3 regions of the Janthinobacterium sp. SUN128 genome follow, and region 2 is predicted to be linked to each of the others. Evidence: predicted binding sites of a transcription regulator. Region 2 holds the regulator's gene; each other region holds the start of a gene.
The links. The regulator FNR, encoded in region 2, switches genes on or off when oxygen is low (the NO sensors DNR and NnrR bind a similar motif). The targets are predictions, from matches to a motif close to TTGATNNNNATCAA.
Positions count from the first base shown of each region.

Region 1 (7,384 bases), on a different contig from region 2:
TCTGGCAGGCAAGAAGTTCGGAAAGAAAACAAGCCGGCCAGCAACGCTTGCCGTGCAGCCAAAAAAAAGCCCCGGCGAGCGGGGCATGGGGTCAAGCAGGCCGCTTCGGCCCTGGTGCTCAGGCGCGCAAGGTCGCCAGGATCGGTTGCAATACGGCAGCACCCAAGGCGGCGCTGCGGGCGCCGCTCCAGCCCGTTTGCGGATCGGGATCGTTGGCGTTGTCCTTGAACGGCAGTTCCAGGGTCAGCGACAGGCAGCCGAAGGCGTGGGTGATATGGGGCGAACCCATGGTCAGCACTTCCGGCGTGAACGGGCCGTCTTCATAGCCGTGTTCATCCTGGAAGTCGGGGCTGGCCACCTTGAAGTCGGCGATGAAGCGGTCTTGCTCGGCCTTTTGTGCCGGCGTGAAATTTTCCAGCGCATCGCTGCCAGCTACGAAGACGTAAGGCAAGCCTTCGTCGCCATGCACGTCGAGGAACAGGTCGCAGCCGATTTCATGCATTTTTTGTTTCACCAGGAACACTTCCGGGCTGCGTTCCATGGTCGGCGTCATCCATTCGCGGTTCAGGTTGGCGCCGGCCGCGTTGGTGCGCAGGTTGCCGTGCACGGAACCGTCCGGGTTCATGTTCGGCACCACATAGAAGACGGCGTCCTGCAGGCACTGGCGGGCAAACGGATTGGCCTGGTCCAGCAAGGCTTCGAGCATGCCTTCGACAAACCATTCGGCCATCGTTTCACCGGGATGCTGGCGCGCGATGACCCAGACTTTCTTCTCTGCATCGGCGTCGCCGACCACCAGCAGGTTCATGTCGCGGCCTTCCACGGTGCTGCCCAGGTCGATCAAGCGCACCAGCGGCGACGCTTGCGCGCTGTCGATCAGGGCCAGGTGGCGGTCCCATGGATATGGCTCGAAGTAGGCGTAGTACACGCTTTCTTCCTCGGGCGTGTGTTCGATAGTCATCACGGTGCCATCAAAGCTGGTGGGCACGCGGAACCAGGTTTCGCGGTCGTAGCTGGCCACGGCCTGGTAATCTTTCCAGCCGTCCGGATAGGCCGATTTGCCGGCATTCATGAAGCGGATCGTGCAGGCCTCGCCTTGCGCGCCTTGCAGGCGGAAGTAAAACCACTGCGTGATGTCGGCGTGGGAATCCTTGCGGATGTTCAGCTCGATGGATTGGGCATCGTCGGCGCGCAGCACCTCGATCGCGCCGGCGTCGAATTGCTGGCTGATTTTAATGGTCATGAGTGTTCCTGATAAAAACGTATGGGTTTTGCATCGTGTGCAATGGCGCGATGATACCTGTTTTGCGGTGGTCTTTGTGCTGGCGCAAACGACGACGGACGCGCTTTGCTAACGTGATAGCTCCAATACGGGGAGAGCATCATGGATGACAACGGCAAACACATACGCGAACTGGAAAAGAAAGTCAGCGCCCTCAGCGATGCCCTGGCGCACCTGGGCAAGGGTACGACCTTGCAGGAATTGCTGCGCATCATACGTTTCCCCGGCTATACCACGCCGGCCGAATTCACCTTCAATGCTGCCATCCTCGACACCATGCTGGTGCAGGCCAATGCGCTGGAAAAGCTGGGGCAGGATTTGCTGGCGGGGGCCAAGCAGGTCGTCGCCAAGCAGTGAACGCAGTAGTGAGCAAATCCTGAACGCCTGAAAAATATTCAGGGCAAGGCGCAGGGCCGCAGGCAGTACGAACGTACGCCCAGGCCCTGCAACGCCGCCATGGACGTTTTGTCAGGTGTTCAGTCCGCCGAAACGTTCAAAAAACCATGGCTCGACAGATGCCGCCTGCTCATCCTCGCGCCGCAGGGTGGCCAGGATATGTTCCTCTGCCGCCGCGTAGGTAAGGCGGTAGAGGTCGCGCGCCAGCGCATAGGCTTGCGTGCCGGGCCACGGCTCGGGCAGCAGTTCGACGGGCAATTGCGGGTCGTGCAACTGCACACGGCGGTAGGCGTGCGTCAGCAGTGAGCGGATGACGAACGCTTGCTCGGCATCGAACACGGGCGCTTCTTGCAGCAGGGTCAGCAGCGGCTGGAAGCTGGCGATGAATTTTTCGTAGCCAGCCATCACTTCCGACAAGTCCCAGCAGTCGCCCACCATGTCGCGCAGGGGGCGCGTGCTGACGCCCGGCAACTCTGTTGTGTGGCAAACATACAGCTTGCCCTGCACCTCATTGCGCACGAGAATATCTTCCAATGCCTCCGTATTGCTGGCCGGATGGCCAAAGATACCCGGTGAAATCAGGCCATAGCCGGCCCATAATAATTCCTTGCGCAGCGCCCCCCGCTCGGCAGCGCCGATGCTGCCGGCCGGCCCGATCACCAGGGTCCAGCTGCCATCCCAGTGCACGACCAGCGGTGCATAAATGCGGCGATAGGCGCGTTCGAAGCGGGCCAGCGCCTCCGGGCGTATCGTATAGGCGCTGCGGCGGCCATCGCGCTGCGAGCTGAGCCAGCCTTCCTGCGCCAGGCGGAACACGCTGGTACGCAATAAACGGTCGTTGACGCCGAATGGCGCCAGCAGTTCGATCAGGCTGCCCAGCCAGATGGCGCCGCCGCGCGGCACGATGGCGTCGCCAAAGATGGTCATCACCAGGGACTTCGAGCGCGGTGGGTCGCTTTCCAGGAAATCGGCTATCCATGCCGTGCAGCGGGTGTTCTTCATGTGGTTCCGGTCTGGCCGTGTTGCGGTCGAATCAATAAAAGCAGCAGTTTACTTGGCTGCGCGGGTAGCGCGGCAATAATTTGCCGGAAGCGCTGGTGGCGCTCTGTAGTGTTTTCTCATCAGCAATATCATACGCACAAAAAAGCTGCACAAGATACGAATTTTTAAAATGATTCATATCAAGTGTATGCAAATCGTTTTTTGTATCGTATTATCTGTTCATCGCACCGCGTTGCTGCGCAAAATCAAAGACATGGGAGACAGATCATGTACGCACAAATGGTTGAAACCGGCCTCAAGAACGTCCGTTCCCTCGACGACATGGGCCAGGAAGAGCGCGCTTTCCAGGCACGCATCGACGAAGGCATCAAGATCGAGGCCAAGGACTGGATGCCGGACGCCTACCGCAAGACCCTGATCCGCCAGATTTCGCAGCACGCGCACTCGGAAATCGTCGGCCAATTGCCCGAAGGTAACTGGGTCACGCGCGCGCCGACCCTGAAACGCAAGTCCATCCTGCTGGCCAAGATCCAGGACGAAGCGGGCCACGGCCTGTACCTGTACAGCGCCGCGGAAACCCTGGGCGTGTCGCGCGACGACTTGCTGGCCGCCTTGCACTCGGGCAAAGCCAAGTATTCCAGCATCTTTAATTATCCGACCCTGTCGTGGGCCGACATGGGCGCCATCGGCTGGCTGGTCGACGGTTCCGCCATCATCAACCAGATTCCCCTGTGCCGCTGCTCGTATGGACCGTATGCGCGCGCCATGATCCGCGTCTGCAAGGAAGAATCGTTCCATGCGCGCCAGGGCTACGACATCATGATGTCGCTGTGCAAGGGTACGCCGGCGCAGAAAGCCATGGCGCAGGATGCGCTGAACCGCTGGTGGTGGCCATCACTGATGATGTTCGGCCCGTCCGACGCCGCCTCCGTCAACAGCGCCCAATCGGCGCAATGGCGCATCAAGCTGTTCTCGAACGATGAATTGCGCCAGCGCATGGTCGACCAGACCGTGCCGCAAATCGAATACCTGGGCCTGACCGTGCCCGATCCCGACCTGAAATTCAATGCGGAAACGGGCCACTATGAATTCGGCGAGATCGACTGGTCCGAGTTCAACAATGTCCTGAAGGGCAATGGCCCATGCAACCGCGAACGCCTGCAAACGCGCGTGAAAGCGTATGAAGACGGTGCATGGTTCCGCGATGCCTTGGTCGCGTATGCAGACAAGCAAGCTGCTGACAAAGCGGCAGCGTAAATACATAAGACAGATAGGGGATAGCAACATGAGCAAAGAATGGCCTTTGTGGGAAGTTTTCATCCGCAGCCAGCACGGCCTGGCGCACAAGCATGTGGGCAGCCTGCACGCTTCCGACGCCACCATGGCGGTCAACCATGCGCGCGACGTCTACACGCGCCGCAATGAAGGCGTGAGCATCTGGGTGGTGCGAGCGGCCGATATCGTCGCCAGCAGCCCCGGCGACAAGGGCGCCCTGTTCGAGCCGTCGAACAGCAAGGTGTACCGTCATCCCACCTTCTTCCCGATGCCGGAAGAAGTCAAGAACCTGTGATGGGAGCGCCGGCAATGGATGACAAAGTTAACTACTTGCTGCGCCTGGGCGACAATGCCCTGATCCTCAGCCAGCAGCTGTCGCAGCTGTGCGGCAAGGGTCCCGCGCTGGAGGAAGACATGGCGCTGACCAACGTGGCGCTGGACTTGCTGGGCCAGACGCGTCTGTGGTTCAGCTATGCGGCCGAACTGGAAAACGCGGGCCGCGACGAGGACGATATCGCCTTCCTGCGCGACGCCCACGATTTCAAGAACTGCCTGCTGGTCGAACAGCCGAACGGCAATTACGCCGACACCATGATGCGCCAGTTCTTCTTCGACAGCTGGCACTACTTCCAGCTGCTGGAACTGACGAAATCGACGGATGCGCGCATCGTCGAAGTGGCGCAAAAGTCGATCAAGGAAGTGACCTATCACCTGCGCCGCAGCGGCGACCTGATCGTGCGCCTCGGCGACGGCACGGCCGACAGCCATGCCAAGACGCAGGCTGCCGCCGACAAGCTGTGGATGTACACGGGCGAGATGTTCAAGTACGACGCCGTCGACCAGGCCATGGTTGCCGCCGGCATCGCGCCGCCATCGGACGTGCTGCGCCGGGCTTTCCTGGAACACGTGGCCGAGATCTTCGCCGAAGCGACGCTTGTCATGCCGGCGCCCGACGCCTGGATGCAAAAGGGCGGCAAGCAGGGCACGCACACGGAGCACCTGGGTTTTATCCTGGCCGAGATGCAGTTCCTGCAGCGCGCCTATCCCGGGGCGGAGTGGTAATGAACACGGCCGCTGGCGCTGCGGCGCTGGACGCCGCCCAGGTCTGGGCCTGGCTCGGCGACGTCGCGGACCCGGAAATCCCCGTCATTTCGGTGGTGGACCTGGGCATCGTGCGCGCCGTCGAAGTCACGGATGGCGACGCATGCATCGTGACGATCACGCCCACGTATTCGGGCTGCCCGGCCATGCAGGTGATCGCCGACGCCGTCACGGATGCCTTGCGCAGCCATGGCGTGGCCAAGGTGACCCTGGTGAACCAGCTGGCGCCCGCGTGGACGACGGACTGGATGAGCGAAGCGGGCAAGGCCAAGCTGAAAGGCTATGGCATCGCCCCGCCGCAGCAGCAGGTGATCGACATCAGTGGTTTGCGTGGTGGCGTCAAGCGCCAGCCTGGCCCCAGGCTGGAGGTGATCTGCCCGAACTGCGGTTCCACGCATACGCAGCTGACCAGCCAGTTCGGCTCCACGCCGTGCAAGGCCCTGTACAAGTGCCTGGCTTGCCGCGAACCGTTTGACTACTTCAAGTGCCACTAAAAAATCAGGCACACGTTCCGAAGAAACTGGAGATGAAGCATGAGTAAATTTTATCCGCTGTGCGTAGCGAACGTGCGCAACGAAACGCGCGACACCATCGCCGTCACGTTCGACGTGCCAGCCGAGCTGCAGCAGCAGTTCCGCTTCCAGCAGGGCCAACACCTGACCCTGCGCGCCAATATCAATGCGGAAGACGTGCGCCGCTCGTATTCCATCTGCTCGGCGGTGCAGGATGGCACCCTGCGCGTGGCCATCAAGCGCACGCCGGGCGGTGCCTTCTCCACTTGGGCGAACGATACCCTGAAAGCCGGCGCCACCATCGAGGTGATGCCGCCCATGGGCCACTTCAACGTGCCGCTCGACTGCGTCAACCGCAAGCACTACCTGGCGTTCGCGGCCGGCAGCGGCATCACGCCCATCCTCTCCATCATCAAGACCACCCTGCTGACGGAACCCCTGAGCCGCTTCACCCTGTTCTACGGTAACCGCGCCTCGTCGTCCGTCATCTTCAAGGAAGAATTGACGGACTTGAAGGATGTGTACCTGGAGCGTTTGAACCTGGTCTACGTGATGAGCCGCGAGCAGCAGGACATCGAATTGTTCAACGGCCGCATCACGCAGGAAAAATGCGAGCAATTCCTGCAGCACTGGATCAAAGTCGAAGACTACGACAACGCCTTCATCTGCGGCCCGGAAGACATGATGCTCGGTGTCTCCGCTGCCCTGCAGGCTGCCGGCATGCCCAAGCAGAATATCAAGATCGAACTGTTCGCCGCCAGCATCCCGAAAAACGCCCACAAGCCGCGCGCGCAGCTCGACGCGGGCGTGGTGCAGGAAACGGAAGTGACCGTCATCATGGATGGCAACCACACCACCTTCACGATGGACAAGGACAAGGAATCCATCCTCGACGCGGGCCTGCGCCAAGGCATCGACATGCGCTACTCGTGCAAAGGCGGCGTATGTTCGACCTGCCGCTGCAAGATCCTCGACGGCAAAGTCGAAATGGATGTCAACTACGCGCTGGAAGACTACGAAGTGGCGCGCGGCTTCGTCCTCAGTTGCCAGAGTTTCCCTCTCACAGACAAGGTCGTGGTCGACTTCGACCAGGCTGAATAAGCCGGTGCAGGGCACGGGCCCTGCCTTACCTATTACACAAGCGAGACGCCATGACCTACCAAAACATCCTCTTTACCATCGAGCAGGGTATCGCCACGCTGACCCTGAACCGTCCCGACAAGCTCAATAGTTTTACGCAAGCCATGCACGAGGAAGTGCGCGACGCGATTGCGAAAGTCAATGCCGACAGTACCGTGCGCGTCTTCGTGCTGACGGGCGCGGGCCGCGGCTTTTGCGCGGGCCAGGATCTGTCCGACCGCGCCGTGGAACCCGGCTCGAAGGGCGTGGACCTGGGCGAGTCGGTGGAAAAGAACTATGCGCCGCTGGTGCTGGCCCTGAAAGCGCTGCCGATGCCCGTGATCTGCGCCGTCAACGGCGTGGCCGCCGGCGCGGGCGCCAACCTGGCGCTGGCTTGCGACATCGTCATCGCCGGCAAGTCGGCCAGCTTCGTTGAAGTGTTCTGCAAGCTGGGCCTGATCCCGGACACGGGCGGTACCTTCTTCCTGCCACGCCTGATCGGTTCCGCGCGCGCCATGGGCCTGGCCATGCTCGGTGAAAAACTGACGGCGGAAAAAGCGGAAGACTGGGGCTTGATCTGGAAATGCGTCGAGGATGCCCAACTGGCGGAAGAAACGCGCAAGCTGGCCGTGCACTTTTCCACGGCGCCGACCAAGGGCCTGGCCTACACCAAGCAGGCACTGGCCGCCAGCGGCGC
Region 1 covers NZ_JAPWHY010000001.1:4,016,121-4,023,504, reverse strand. Annotated here, with positions in the region: gene O3297_RS18180 (M14-type cytosolic carboxypeptidase) at 119-1,243, opposite strand; gene O3297_RS18175 (hypothetical protein) at 1,385-1,639, shown strand; gene paaX (phenylacetic acid degradation operon negative regulatory protein PaaX) at 1,751-2,680, opposite strand; gene paaA (1,2-phenylacetyl-CoA epoxidase subunit PaaA) at 2,948-3,937, shown strand; gene paaB (1,2-phenylacetyl-CoA epoxidase subunit PaaB) at 3,966-4,250, shown strand; gene paaC (1,2-phenylacetyl-CoA epoxidase subunit PaaC) at 4,265-5,017, shown strand; gene paaD (1,2-phenylacetyl-CoA epoxidase subunit PaaD) at 5,017-5,550, shown strand; gene paaE (1,2-phenylacetyl-CoA epoxidase subunit PaaE) at 5,590-6,669, shown strand; gene paaG (2-(1,2-epoxy-1,2-dihydrophenyl)acetyl-CoA isomerase PaaG) at 6,720-7,384, shown strand, end outside.
Region 1: a site for FNR is predicted at 2,850-2,863, ahead of paaA (1,2-phenylacetyl-CoA epoxidase subunit PaaA). Genes of this name have one in related genera too.

Region 2 (7,384 bases):
CTGCGCCTGGCGGGCCGCGACATTTACGTGCGCGAAGGCTGCTACAACTGCCACTCGCAGATGGTGCGTCCGCTGCGCGCGGAAACGGAACGCTATGGCCACTATTCGGTCGCCGGCGAGTTCGTCTACGACCGTCCGTTCCAGTGGGGTTCCAAGCGCACGGGCCCCGACCTGGCCCGCGTGGGCGCGCGCTACAGCGACGAATGGCACCGCACGCACTTGAACAACCCGCGCGACGTGGTGCCCGAGTCGAACATGCCGTCCTACCCCTGGCTGGCGAAGACCAAGCTGGTGCCTGACGAGATCATGCCGAAGATGCGCGCCCTGAAACGCCTGGGCCAGCCGTACAGCGATGAAGAGATCGCCGCCGGCCCCGCGCAGCTGCAGGACAAGACGGAAGAAGACGCCCTGGTCGCCTATCTGCAAGGCCTCGGTACATTAATCAAAACAAGGAATTAGCATGGCAATCGAAAACCTGTTTGACAGCGCCAGCAGCGTCATGACGGTGGTTTCCTTTACGACGTTCGTGGGCATCCTGTGGTGGACGTTCAGCCGCAGCAACAGCGACTTCGACGCGGCGGCACGCCTGCCGTTCGCCGACGACGCGCTCGACTATCCGGCCGAAGCCGAAATGACCCTGGCGAAGGAGCATAACCATGGCTGACTTTACCAATGGCTTCTGGAATATCTACATCATCGTGCTGTCCCTGCTGGGCATCATCGGCTGCGGCGTGCTGCTGTACTCGCAGTCGAAAATCAAAGTGGTCGAGGGCGCCCCCGCTGACGGCACCACGGGCCACGTCTGGGACGAGGATTTGAAGGAACTCAACACGCCGATGCCGCGCTGGTGGATGTGGCTGTTCTACATCACCATCGTCTTCTCCCTGGCGTACCTGTTCCTGTACCCGGGCCTGGGCAACTATGCCGGCAGCCTGGGCTGGAAGTCGACGGGCCAGTACGAGGAAGAACTGAAGAAGGCGGAAGCCGACTACGGTCCCCTGTTCAACAAGTACCTGAGCCAGGACTTGAAGACGGTGGCCGCCGATCCGCAGGCGCAAGCCATCGGCCAGCGCCTGTTCCTGACCTACTGCGCGCAATGCCACGGTTCGGATGCACGCGGCAACAAGGGCTTCCCCAACCTGACCGACAAGGACTGGCTGTATGGCGGCGAACCCGACGTCATCAAGACCACCATCATGCACGGCCGCAATGGGCAGATGCCACCGATGGGCGCCGCCCTGGGCTCCGAAAAGGATGTCGAGAATGTGGCCCATTATGTGCTGAGCCTGTCCGGCTCGACCTCGGATCCCGTCAAGTCCGTGCTGGGCAAGGCCAAGTTCGGCGCCTGCATGGCCTGTCATGGCGCCGATGCCAAGGGTAACCAGATGCTCGGCGCGCCGAACCTGACGGACAAGACCTGGCTGTACGGCGGCAGCGCCGATACCATCATGGAAACCGTACGCAAGGGACGCAGCAACACCATGCCGGCCTTCAGCGATTTCCTCGGCGAATCCAAGGTACACGTGCTGTCGGCGTATGTCTGGAGCCTGTCGAATCCGCAGGCACCCGCGAAGTAAAAATGGAACCTCAAGTCATCAAGATGTATGCGGCCCGCGAGCAAATCTACCCTCGCGAGGCCAAAGGACGCTACGCTACCTGGCGATGGGTATGCGTATGGCTTACCCAGCTGGCGTTCTACGGCTTGCCGTGGTTGACCTGGAATGGCAGGCAAGCCCTGCTGTTCGATTTGACCACGCGCAAGTTCTACATTTTCGGCGTCGTGCTGTGGCCCCAGGATTTCATCTATCTGGCGGCCCTGCTGATCATCTGTGCGTATTTGTTGTTCCTCGTCACGGCCATTGCCGGGCGGGTGTGGTGCGGGTTCTCCTGCCCGCAAACGGTATACACGGAAATTTTCCTGTGGGTCGAACGCCGCATCGAGGGCACGCGCAGCGCGCGCATGGCCCTCGACAAGCAGGGCCCCTCCGTGCGCAAGGCATTCAAGAAGACGGCCAAGCACCTGGTATGGGGCGCCATCGCCCTGTGGACGGGCTTTACCTTTGTCGGCTACTTCACGCCGATCAAGGAACTGGCGCAGTCGGTGACCACCCTCAATTTCGGTCCCTGGGAATGGTTCTGGGTCTTGTTCTACAGCCTGGCAACCTACGGCAACGCGGGCTGGCTGCGCGAGCAGGTGTGCAAATACATGTGCCCCTACGCGCGCTTCCAGAGCGCCATGTTCGACCAGGACACGCTGATCATCACCTACGATGCCAAGCGCGGCGAACCGCGTGGCGCCATGAGCAAGAAGGCCGGCAACAACGACAAGCTGGGCGATTGCATCGACTGTACCCTGTGCGTGCAGGTGTGTCCGACCGGCATCGATATCCGCAACGGCCTGCAGTATGAATGCATCGGCTGCGCCGCCTGCGTCGATGCCTGCAACAGCGTGATGGACAAGGTCGAGCGGCCGCGTGGCCTGATACGCTACAGCACCGACCATGCGATGGAAAACAACTTCAATTCGAAGCAGATACGCCAACGCGCCATGCGCCCGCGCGTCCTGATCTACACTTCCATCCTGGCCCTGATCATCATCGCCGTGTGTACGTCGCTGGCCCTGCGCACGCCCCTGAAAATGGACGTGATCCGCGACCGCGGTTCGATGGGACGCGAAGTGGAGGACGGCATGATCGAAAACGTCTACCGCCTGCAGATCATGAATACGTCCGAGCAAAGCCAGCATTTTAAAATCAGCGCTTCCGGCTTGCCGGGCCTGACCTTGCTGACGCGCGAAGAAGTGACCTTGCAGCCGACGGAAACGCTGGGCTGGCCGATCCGCCTGCGCGTGCCGCACGGCGTCGGCGAGAAGGGCTCGAACAAGATTGCGATCGAATTGCAATCGCTGGACGATCCATCGCTGCATGTGCGTGAAAGCGCGGTATTCATCGTGCCGCGTTAACAAGGAAAGGCGGACGGGGACCGGGTGCCCTCGCCGCCGCCACGAAGTTGCAGGAAGGCCGGTCCCCATGCGGGGACTGGCTGATCAAACAGGAGAAACACCATGTCCGACAGTCTGAAACTGCAACCCCCCGTTGCACCGTGGTACAAGCATCGCTGGCCATGGCTGCTGATGATCGGTCCCGGCCTGTCCGTGGTCGTCGGCAGCTTCATGGGCTATATCGCGTTTACGCAGCCCGATGCGCTGGTGGTGGGCGATTATTACAAGCAGGGCAAGGCGATCAACCAGGATTTGAAGCGCGACACGATCGCCAGCGACCTGGCCATGGATACGCGCCTGTCATATGACGTGGCTGCAGCGCGCCTCAGTGGTTCCGTGCACAGCTTCGGCAAGGCTTATCAGGCGCCGCTGCAGCTGCACCTGGCGCATGCGACCCTGCCGGAAAAGGATATCAAGCTGCTGGTGCAGCCCGATGCGGCCGGCAATTTTTCCGTAGCACTGCCGATGCTCGAGCGCAGCCGCTGGCAAGTGCTGGTGGAAAACGACAAACGCGAGTGGCGCCTGTCCGGCATCTGGACCTGGCCCCTGCAACGCAGCATCGCGCTGCACGCGGATGAAGAACTGTAAGTCTTATTTGCAGACGTCCGTGCCGGCCGTAATGGCTTTCAACTTGGCCGGCTGCAGGATTTCGATCTCGCGGTTCGAGACGCGCAGCCAGCCTTCCTTCTTGAATTTCGACAATAAACGGCTGACGCTTTCGATGGTCAGGCCCAGATAGTTGCCGATTTCCTCGCGCGACATGCGCAGCTGGAAATTGCTGCCCGAATAGCCGCGTGCTTCATAGCGCGACGCCAGGTTGACGATGAAGGCGGCAAAACGCTGGGTCGCCTGCATATTGCCCAGCAATAGCATGACGCTTTGCTCGCGCGTGATTTCCTGGCTCATCATGCGGTGGAAATGACGCAGCAGGGTCGGCATATTGCCCAGCAATTGTTCCAGGCTGGAAAACGGAATTTCACACACTTCACTGTCTTCCAGCGCCACCGCATTACAGTGGTGGCGGTCGGCGCTGATGGCATCCATGCCCAGCAGTTCACCGGCCATCTGGAAACCCGTCACCTGCTCTTCGCCACCCGGATTGATCTGGTAGGTCTTGAAGTGCCCGAGGCGGATCGCGTACAGGTTCTGGAACGAGTCGCCGATGCGGAACAGCGAGGCCCCGCGCACGATCTTGCGGCGGCGGCCGATGATCTGGTCCAGCCTATCCATGTCGCCCACATCAAGGCCCATCGGCAGGCACAATTGATGCATGCTGCAGGTCGAGCATCGTGCACGCAACGCCTCCACGTTCACGGTGGGCAAGGTGGGAGTGAGTAGCGCTTCAGTCATGTCGGTACCTTTTAGAAAATGCAACAACAAGTTTACTGCATACAGCTGCATACAGGGTTGCCGTATGCCAATTTCACCGTAAATTCGGCGAATAAACGACGTCCAGCCTTTAATTATATGGCAACATCGTCAAAAGCCCATACGGGGCGGGCAATTTGCGCGGCGGCGCTTGCCAAGCTGGGGTATTGATAGGAAAATTCCTGACAGCATTATCTGCCGCCTGTGCCGCCCGGCACTGAAAAGGAAATCATGAAGCCTCTCGGCATTAAAGCAAAAGTCGCGCTGGCCACCAGCCTGACCTCGATCGCCATGATCGCGCTGGTCACCATGATCCAGGTGCAGCACATGCGCGACGACTTCACCCGAGTACTGCTGAGCCAGCAGTCATCCCTGATCAGCCGCACCGCTGCCGAGCTCGACGACAAGCTGGGCATGCTGCTGCAGATTGTCACCCTGACGGCCAGGCAGCAGCCGCCGGAATTGATCGCCCAGCCCGCCAAACTGCGCGAATACTATGCGCGCCGCTCGATGCTGGTGCTGTTCGACGACGTGCTGGTGCTCGACGCGCATGGCGCCATCGTGGCCGACATGCCGGAAGTGACGGGGCGCGCCGGCATCAACGTCGCCGAGCGCGAGTATTTCCAGACCGTCCTGCGCACGCGCCAGCCCATGATTACCGAGCCGATGCTGGGCAAGTCGAGCGGCATGCCCATCGTGCAGATGGTGGCGCCCGTGCTGGCCGCCGATGGCCAGGTGGCCGGCGTGGTGATCGGCGTGCTGCGCCTGTACAAGGACAATCTGCTGGGCCGCCTGCGCTCGGAAAAGATCGGCAAGAGCGGCTATTACTTCATCCTCACGCGCGGCGCCGTGCCGCGCTATGTGCTGCACCCCGATACCAGCCGTTTGCTGCAGCCGCGCAAGCCGAACGCCAACCTGACGACCACCCAGCTGCTGAAGGAGGATGGCGAAGGCAGCATGGTCAGCACCAACAGCCGCGGCATCACGGCCGTCAACAGCTTCAAGCGCCTGAAATCCGTGAACTGGCTGCTGGCCGCCTCGCTGCCCGTCGAGGATGCCTTCGAACCGTTCGATGGCGTACTGTACCGGCTGGTGCTGTGGAGCATCCTCGCTTCGCTGCTGGCCGCCTTTGTTCTGGGCTTGGTCACCGTACGCCTGCTGTCGCCGCTGGTGCGCCTGCGCGACACCCTGCTGGCCCTGCGCACCAGCGGCAGCCGTTTCACCCCCGTGCCGGTACAGCAGCGCGACGAGATCGGCGAACTGACGGAAGCGTTCAATGGCCTGATGAGCGAACGCGACCGCCTGCAGCAGGAACTCGAAGCGCGCGCGGCGGAGCTGGAGCAGGAACGCGACCGGGCCGAGGCGGCCAACCGCGCAAAGAGCGATTTCGTGGCCAACATGAGCCATGAAATCCGCACGCCCCTCAATGCCGTGCTGGGCATGGTGTATTTGCTGGGCAATACCAGGCTCGACACGGAACAGCGCAAGTACCTGACCATGGTCAGAGTGGCGGGCCAGTCGCTGCTGGGCATCCTCAACGATGTGCTCGACTATTCGAAGATCGAGGCGCGCCGCATGGAATTGTCACCCGTCGAATTCGACCTCGATGAAGTCATGAATACCCTGGCCACGACGATGACGATGAATGCGGGCGAAAAGGAGCTGGAACTGGCCATCGCCGTCGAGCCCGACGTACCGCGGCGCCTCGTGGGCGACGCCCAGCGCCTGCAGCAAATTCTCGTCAACCTGGCCGGCAACGCCATCAAGTTTACCGAGAGCGGCGAAGTGGTGGTGGCCGTCAGCCTGGCCGAGAGCGAAAACGGGCGCGCCTGGCTGCGCTTCGAGGTGCGCGACACGGGCATCGGCATGACGGAACTGCAGCAACAGCAGCTGTTTGCCGCGTTTTCGCAGGGCGACCAGAGCATCACGCGGCGCTTCGGCGGCACGGGCCTGGGCCTGGCCATCAGCAAGCAGCTGATCCACATGATGGGCGGCGACATCGCCGTCGCCAGCAGCGAAGGCAAGGGCAGCCGCTTCTGGTTCAGCGTGCCCTTCGAGATGCTGGCGCAGCCGGCCGAAACGCGGCGCACGCCGGCCCTGGGCCAGCTGCGCCTGCTGGTGGCCGACGACAACCGCACCACGCGCGAACTGATCGTCAAGCTGATCGAGGCGTGGGGCTGGCTGGCCGACGAAGTGGACTCCGGCTTTGCCGCCATCGAACTGTACCGCGAACGCCTGGCGCAGCAGCAGCCGTACGACGTGGTGCTGGCCGACTGGCACATGCCCGTGATGGACGGACTGGCCACGGCCAAGGCCATCCGCCAGGCGGCCAGCGGCCAGCGCCAGCCCATCGTGGTGATGGTCAACGCCTTCGCCCGCAACCACCTGGAGGAAATCTCCAGCGCGGCCGAGGCCGATGTCGTGCTGATGAAGCCGATCACGGGCTCCAGCCTGTTCGATGCCCTGCACCAGGCGCTGATCGCCAAGAATGACGACGGCGAGCAGCGCATCCTGCACCAGCCGCTGGGCACGGAACTGGCCGGCGTGCATTTCCTGCTGGTGGAAGACAATCATTTGAACCAGGCCGTGGCGCGCGGCATCCTCGAACACATGGGCGCCACCCTGGACGTGGTGGGCGATGGCTTGCAAGCCGTGGAACGGCTGCGCACGGAAGCGCTGCGCTACGACATCGTGCTGATGGACATGCAGATGCCCGTCATGGACGGTTTCAGCGCCACCCACATCATCCGCACGGAACTGCGCCTGAACCTGCCCGTGATCGCCATGACGGCCGGCGTGCTGGCGTCCGAGCGCGAGCGCTGCATGACGGCCGGCATCAGCGACTTCATCGCCAAGCCCGTGGTGGTGGAAGAGATGATGGAAGTCATCCTGCGCCACCTGCCCAAGCGTCCGCAAGTACAGGCGGCCGAGCCGGTACGCGTCGCCGATGAAGAAGTGTTTTCCATGGCGCCGCTGATGCGCGTGATGGGACGCGATGCGAAGGGGCGCGGCGTG
Region 2 covers NZ_JAPWHY010000006.1:151,422-158,805, reverse strand. Annotated here, with positions in the region: gene ccoO (cytochrome-c oxidase, cbb3-type subunit II) at 1-459, shown strand, start outside; gene O3297_RS26785 (cbb3-type cytochrome c oxidase subunit 3) at 461-664, shown strand; gene ccoP (cytochrome-c oxidase, cbb3-type subunit III) at 657-1,577, shown strand; gene ccoG (cytochrome c oxidase accessory protein CcoG) at 1,580-2,962, shown strand; gene O3297_RS26770 (FixH family protein) at 3,065-3,589, shown strand; gene fnr (fumarate/nitrate reduction transcriptional regulator Fnr) at 3,593-4,351, opposite strand; gene O3297_RS26760 (response regulator) at 4,601-7,384, shown strand, end outside.

Region 3 (7,384 bases), on a different contig from region 2:
GTTCGATTCCCTCTGGGCGGACCAGTTTCATACTGGCCACGATCATGCGGCGGCAAACTGCCGCAACGCACCTCCTCTTTTCCTCCATTCGGTTTTCGCGCAGCTGCTCACGGCTGCGCAAACAGTACCACGCTCAGCAAATACAGCAGTGGCGCCGCGCACAGCAGCGCCGAGCATGCCGAAATGATTTTTCTGTTGGCCAGTCGGGCCAGGCGCAGCCGTTCACGCACGGGCAGGTGGTGGCGGATCACCTTGCGTGCGCGTGGCTGAAACGGTTGTTCATGCATGAGGACTCCCTCGTCGGTCGGCAGTGGATGCCGCCAAGCATAGCGAGGGGAGTCTAAAAATAGTGTAAATAGTGGGCCTGGCGCCGCAAGTGCGGCGTAAACAGGCCGCGCGCGTGGAGGGCGGCAGCGGGCGCTGGAGCGCCGCTGCCGTTCATGCGGCTTACTTTCCCTGGCGGCGGCGTGCCAGGAAGCCCATCAGGCCCAGGCCGGCGAGCAGCATGGCATAGGTTTCAGGTTCCGGCACGGCGGAAATGAAGGCCCTGTAATTGCTCAGATCCTTGGGCAGGCCCGCCACCGTGAAGGTAGTGCCGGCAGCCACGGGAGCGGCCCAGTGGAACACCAGTTCGCCCTTGCCGAAGTGGATGGCCAGGTAGTCATAGGCGGCCGCGCTCGTATAGGAATTGACACCGCTACTCAAGCCTGCCGTGGTGCCGGCAGTGCAGCCCGAGGTGGGGTTGTCGCAATACGAGACGGCGGCGCCCAGGCTGGTGCCGAACACGCCATTGATATAACCCTGGATGTCCGAGGGACTCTGTGGCACCAGGTTATCGTCATAATATTTCACCTGCAGTGCCGGCGATGGCGAATAGGTGACGGTGCTGCCGGCGATGACGAAACCGCTGGCCGGACCCACATCCACCCAAGTGGCCGCTTGCGCCGCACTTGCCAGTACAGTCATTGCGGCCAGCATGGATGCCTTGATGGCAATGCTCTTTACGCTTTTCATGAAAATCCCCTTTTGCTTGAGACAGTCGCTTCATAGTGTCGGGACGCGTCCCTGCATGCCGGGGAAGTCATCCCATTGCCTGTTTTAGCTGCTTTTACCTATTTCCTGCGCGTAGTGAATACGCATATGAAAGCTTACCCTTGATATAAATTAATACAATTTTAATAATTCTATTGGTTGGCTTGATAACATCGTATATGGCTATGTTTGGCTGTGCCAGCGATAGCCACCATGAGGTTGGGAAATGGCGTGACAAGGGCGCCAGTTTGTGCTGGCGGCGTCTTGCCTTGGGGAGGGGAGGGGCGTCAGTCGCTGTTGTTGCTGACGCCAAACAGGCGATCCTTGGCGTTGAGCAGTTTTTGCACCTTGGCGCCCATTTTCATCAGCTGCGCCATCGATTCGGGCGACAGGCGCTGCAAGTCGTCGAACCAGGTGTTGGCCAGGTCGACCAATTCATACATTTCGCGCATGCGCTCTTGCGCATACTGGTCCACGGGTTCCGTGGCCGGCGCCAGCAGCGATTCGCGCAGCACCGTCAGGGTGGGCGCCACTTCGCGGCGGCGGCGCTCGGCGGCCACCACGCGGAAGATTTGCCACACATCGCCCAGCGAGGAAAAATACTCGCGCCGATCACCGGGAATGCGCGACTGGCGTATCAAGCCCCAGCCCTGCAATTCCTTGAGGCCGATGCTCACGTTCGAGCGTGAAAAACTCAGGTGTTCCGCGATTTCATCCGCGTGTAAAGGATGCTCCGCGACAAACAACAAGGCGTACACTTGCCCCACTGTCCGGTTAAAGCCCCAGCGGCTGCCCATCTCGCCGAAATGGCTGACGAAGGTCAGGATCAGCGGCGTCATTTGGATATGTTGAGTTTTCATAATTATCTGAATTTTTTCACGCTACACCCGCAGGGTCAATTGATATATGTCATGTTTCGCAGTATTATACAAAATATCGAATTTACAGAAAATTCTGAAAACTCAAGAAGTATAGAAGATGCCGACTACGCCCTTGTCCTTGCCCCGCTTTATTCTTCCCCGTGTCGCCAGCCTGGCGCAGGGCGGTGCCGCCTTGCTGTGGCTGCCACAAGCGGCCTTGCTGGCCTGGGCCGTGCAAGCCATGCAGGGCGGTGCGCCCTGGCGCGCGGCCCTGCTGCCGGCCGCTGGCGTGCTGCTGCTGGGTGTGCTGCGGGCCGGCTGCGAAGCGTGGGGTGCGCGGCGCATGTATGCGGCGGCGCGCGAGCACCTGTCGACCTTGCGCGCGCAAGTGGCACAGGCGCTGGCGCAGCGTTCGCCGCTGGACCGCCAGCGCGCCCAGTCGGGACAGGCGGCCAGCATCATCGCCGAACAGGCCGAAGCCATCGTGCCGTATCTGGTTCGCTACAAGCCGGCACGCTGGAAAGTCATGCTCGTGCCGCTCGTGATCCTCGCCGTGGTGACGCCGCTGTCGTGGATCGCCGCCTTGATCCTGCTCATCGCCGCGCCCCTGATTCCCGTCTTCATGGCCCTCGTCGGCATGGGCGCGCAAGCGGCCAGCCGCGCGCAGATGGTGGAAATGGGCAGCATGAACGCCTTTCTGCTGGACCGCCTGCGCGGCCTGGCCACCTTGCGCGCGCTCGACGCCGTCGACGCCACGGCTGAACGGCTGGACGCCTCGTCGCAATCCGTGCGCCGGCGCACGATGGTGGTGCTGCGCATCGCCTTTTTGTCGTCCGCCGTGCTGGAACTGTTTTCCGCGCTGGGCGTGGCCATGGTGGCGGCGTTTATCGGTTTCTCCTTGTTGGGCAGCATCAATTTCGGCACCTGGGGCCGGGAACTGAACCTGGGGCAGGGCTTGTTCATCCTGCTGCTGGCGCCCGCGTTTTTCGAACCGCTGCGCGAACTGGCCGCCGTCTGGCATGACAAGGCAGCCGGCGAAGCGGGCCTGGCCGGCTTGCACGACCTGGCGGGCGAGGGCGTGCCCCTGCCTGGCGCGCAGGTACTGCCTGCCGTCGTGTCCGCCGCCGCCATGGCTGTGGCGCCGCCGCCCGCCGTGGAGCTCCGGCAATTGCGCTTTGCCCATCCCGGCGAGGCGCCCGTGTTTGACGGCTTCGACTTGAAGGTGCTTGCCGGCGAGCACGTAGCCCTGCTGGGCGCCAGCGGCGCCGGCAAGACCACCTTGCTGTCCTTGCTGGCCGGCTTGCTGCCCGCCAGCGGCGGCGACATCCGCATCGGCGGCGTGCGCCTGAGCGACAGCACGGTCAATACCTTGCGCCAGCGCATGGCCTGGATGGGGCAGCGCCCGCACGTGTTTGCCGCGTCCGTCAGCCAGAATGTGACTCTGGGCCGCGTTGGCGCGAACGCCGCGCAAGTGACGCAGGCCCTGCACCTGGCCGACCTGGCTGCCGTGGCGCAGGCGCAGCCGGCCGTCATGCTCAGCGATGGTGGCCAGGGCTTGTCCGGCGGCGAAGCCGTGCGCCTGGCCCTGGCCCGCGTGGCCCTGCATCCGCATGCCGATCTGCTGCTGGTCGATGAACCGACGGCGCACCTGGACAGCGAAACGGCGGCGCGCGTGACGGATGCCTTGCTGGCACTGGCGAAAGGCAAGACGATGATTGTCGCCACGCACGACCCCGTGCTGGCTGGCCGCCTGCAGCGCACGGTGCAGGTCGATGCCCGAGCCCTGGTACAGGAGCTGCAGGCATGAAAAATTCACTGATACGCAACCCCGTCCTGCGCCAGTTGCTGCTGGCCCAACCCGGCAAGCTGATCGGCGGCGCCTTGCTGGCGGCCCTGACGGCGGTGTCCGGCATGGCGTTATTGGGCTTGTCCGGCTGGTTCATCACGGCCACCTCGATCGCCGGCCTGCATGCGTCCACCGCGATCCTGTTCGACGTGTTCGGCCCGTCGGCCGGCATCCGCCTGCTGGCCATTGGCCGCACGGGCTCGCGCTATGCGGAGCGCCTCGTTACGCACGACGCCACGTTCGCCGCGCTGGCCAGCATCCGCGTGCGGCTGTTCCGCGGCTGGTCGCGCCCGGAAGCGGCCAGCCGCCTGTTGCGCCAGCCCGCCAAGCTGCTGTTCCGCCTGACGGCCGATATCGATGCGCTCGAATCGCTGTACTTGCGCCTGCTGGTGCCCGCCTTCACGGCCTTGTGCGCGGCCTTGCTGGCCGGCGTGGCGCTGGGCGTGATGCAGTGGCAGCTGGGCCTGGGCCTGGCCGCATGGCTGCTGGCCGCCGGCGGGGGCATCAGCTGGATCGTCGCGCAGCGCGCCCGCCGTCCCGCCATCGTGCGTTCGCGCGCCATTGAAAAATTGCGTTCGGGCACCATCGACCTGGTGGCGGGCCAGACGGATCTGGTGATGGCGGGCCGCATCGACGCCCAATGCGCGGCGTTGGCGCAGATCGACCGCTCGCTGGCGCAAGCCGATTTTGCCCTGCTGCGCCTGGAGACGGCTGCCGGCGCCGCGTATGGCGTGGCGGGCAGTGCGACCCTGGCTGGCGTGCTGCTGGCCGTGGCCGCGCTGCTGGAGCAGCAGGCGCTGAACGTGCCGCTGGCGGCCCTGGCCCTGCTGATCGCCCTGACGGCCGTGGAACCGTTTGCGGGACTGCGCCGCGGCGCGCTGGAAGCGGGCCGCATGCTGCTGGCCATGCGCCGTCTGGCGCCGCGCCTGGCTGGACGGGACGTAGCGGTGCCGCCCGTGGATGCCGCGCCGGGCTTGCGCCTGGAACGCGTGAGCGCCGCGCATGCGGGCAGCCATGTGGCCATCTTGCATGACGTATCGCTGCACATCGCGGACGGCGAGCGCGTGGCCTTGATCGGCCCCAGCGGTGCGGGCAAGTCGACCTTGCTGGCCATCGCCGCGCGCGAGCTGGCACCGCTGTCGGGCACGGTAGCCGCGCCGCGCGCCTGCCTGTTTACGCAGAAGACGGAATTGTTCCAGGACAGCTTGCGCGACAACCTGCGTCTGGCGGATCCGTCCGCCAGCGATGAACGCCTGTGGGAAGCGCTACAGGCGGCCGGCCTGGACGACGAAGTGCGGGCCTTCGCGGACGGCTTGGGCACCATGCTGGGCGAGGGCGGCCTGGGCTTGTCGGGCGGCCAGGCGCGGCGTTTGGCGCTGGCGCGGCTGTTCCTGCACGAGTCGACCTTGTGGCTGCTCGACGAAGCGACGGAAGCGCTGAATGCGGGGACGGCAAGCGACGTCTTGCAGCGCCTGCGGATGCGCAGCGAAGGGCGCAGCTTGCTGATCGCAACCCACTTGCGGCGCGAAGCGGCGCTGGCGGACCGGCTGCTGCGCATCCGCGACGGCCGCATCGTCGAAGAGCTGCGGCGCGGCACGGATGGCTTCGAAGCGGCCCTGGCGGGCTTGCGGGGGGATTAACAAGAACGGAGACAGGCGGTATCGCAGGCCAGCCTGAAGGCAGCGGAACCAATCGAATCGCATCAGATAGATACCAAGTTTACAATTACAGTAGGGAAACACCAAGGAAATCATATGGACTTCGATATTGTCGCTTTATCCAGACTGCAGTTCGCGCTGACAGCTCTGTACCACTTTATATTTGTTCCGCTGACGATCGGCCTGTCAGTGATCCTCGCCATCATGGAGACGGTTTACGTGATGACGAACCGCCCCATCTGGCGCGACATGACCAAGTTCTGGGGTGTCTTGTTCGGCATCAACTTCGCCATGGGCGTGGCGACGGGCATCGTCATGGAATTCCAGTTCGGCATGAACTGGAGCTATTACAGCCATTATGTGGGCGACATTTTCGGCGCGCCGCTGGCCATCGAGGGCTTGATGGCCTTCTTCCTGGAAGCGACCTTCGTCGGCCTGTTCTTCTTCGGCTGGGACAAGCTGTCGAAGCGGGGCCACCTGGTCACGACCTGGCTGGTGGCCATCGGCTCGAACTTCTCGGCCCTGTGGATCCTGATCGCCAACGGCTGGATGCAAAATCCCGTCGGCGCGGCCTTCAATCCGCAAACCATGCGCATGGAAGTGACGGATTTCGGCGCCGTGCTGACGAATCCCGTGGCACAGGCGAAATTCGTGCACACGGTGTCTGCCGGCTATACGGCCGCGGCCGTGTTCGTGCTGGGTATTTCTGCCTGGTATCTGCTGAAGGGCCGCCACGTGCAGCTGGCCAAGCGCTCGATGACGGTGGCCGCCTCGTTCGGCCTGGCCGCCTCGCTGTCGGTGGTGGTGCTCGGTGATGAAAGCGGCTACCTGTCGTCCGAACATCAAAAGATGAAGCTGGCCGCGATTGAAGCCATGTGGACCACGGAGCCGGCCCCGGCCGCCTTCACGGCCATCGGCTTCCCTGACGCGAAAGCGCGCGAAACGCATTACGCCGTGCACATCCCGATGGTCATGGGCTTGATCGGCACGCGTTCGCTGACGACGGAAATCCCCGGCATCGAGCAACTGGTCGACCGCGGCGAGCTGCTGATCAAGGATGGCATCAAGGCGTATGACGCGCTGCAGACCATCCGCGGCGTGGCGCCAGGCAGCCCCGTGCCGCAAGAGGCGAAGGACATGTTCGAGTCGAAAGGCCAGTCCATGGGCTATGCCTTGCTGCTGAAACGCTACGTGGATGACCCGCGCCAGGCCACGCCCGAGCAGATCCGCAAGGCCGCGCTCGATACCGTGCCGCCCGTGGCGCCCCTGTTCTGGTCCTTCCGCGTGATGGTGGGCCTGGGCATGTTCTTTATCTTGTTGACTGGTACGTTCTTCATCCTGTCGACGCGCCGCACCCTGGACAAGCACCGCTGGCTGCTGAAGCTGGCCGTGTTCGCCATCCCGCTGCCATGGGTGGCCATTGAGGCGGGCTGGATCGTGGCCGAAGTGGGCCGCCAGCCGTGGGTGATCGAAGGCGTGCTGCCAACGGCCGTGGCCGTATCGAACCTCGGTGCCTCGACCTTGCTGATCACGATTGCCGGCTTTGCCGCCATCTACACGGTGCTGTTGATTATCGAAATGAAGCTCATGCTCAAGGCCATCCGCAAGGGGCCGGAAGAGAAGGCGCCGGCCCCCGTGCCAGCCCCCGCTGCCATTCAGACTCAACGCGCCTAAGGAGGGCCAGACCATGATTTTGCATGAAATGATTTCTTACGAAACACTGCGCCTGATCTGGTGGCTGCTGATCGGCATCTTGCTGGTGGGCTTTGCCATCACGGACGGCTTCGACCTGGGCACGGGCATCCTGCTGCCCTTCGTCGGCAAGACGGACCTGGAACGCAGGGTCGTCATCAACAGTATCGGTCCCGTGTGGGAGGGCAACCAGGTGTGGCTGATCCTCGGCGGCGGCGCCATCTTTGCCGCCTGGCCGCAACTGTACGCCGTCTCGTTCTCGGGCTTTTATCTGGCCATGTTCGTCATCCTCGTGG
Region 3 covers NZ_JAPWHY010000001.1:770,247-777,630, forward strand. Annotated here, with positions in the region: tRNA gene O3297_RS03665 (tRNA-Arg) at 1-24, shown strand, start outside; gene O3297_RS03670 (hypothetical protein) at 108-287, opposite strand; gene O3297_RS03675 (PEP-CTERM sorting domain-containing protein) at 448-1,014, opposite strand; gene O3297_RS03680 (GbsR/MarR family transcriptional regulator) at 1,320-1,871, opposite strand; gene cydD (thiol reductant ABC exporter subunit CydD) at 2,011-3,699, shown strand; gene O3297_RS03690 (amino acid ABC transporter ATP-binding/permease protein) at 3,696-5,378, shown strand; gene O3297_RS03695 (cytochrome ubiquinol oxidase subunit I) at 5,493-7,070, shown strand; gene cydB (cytochrome d ubiquinol oxidase subunit II) at 7,084-7,384, shown strand, end outside.
Region 3: a site for FNR is predicted at 1,932-1,945, ahead of cydD (thiol reductant ABC exporter subunit CydD). Genes of this name have one in related genera too.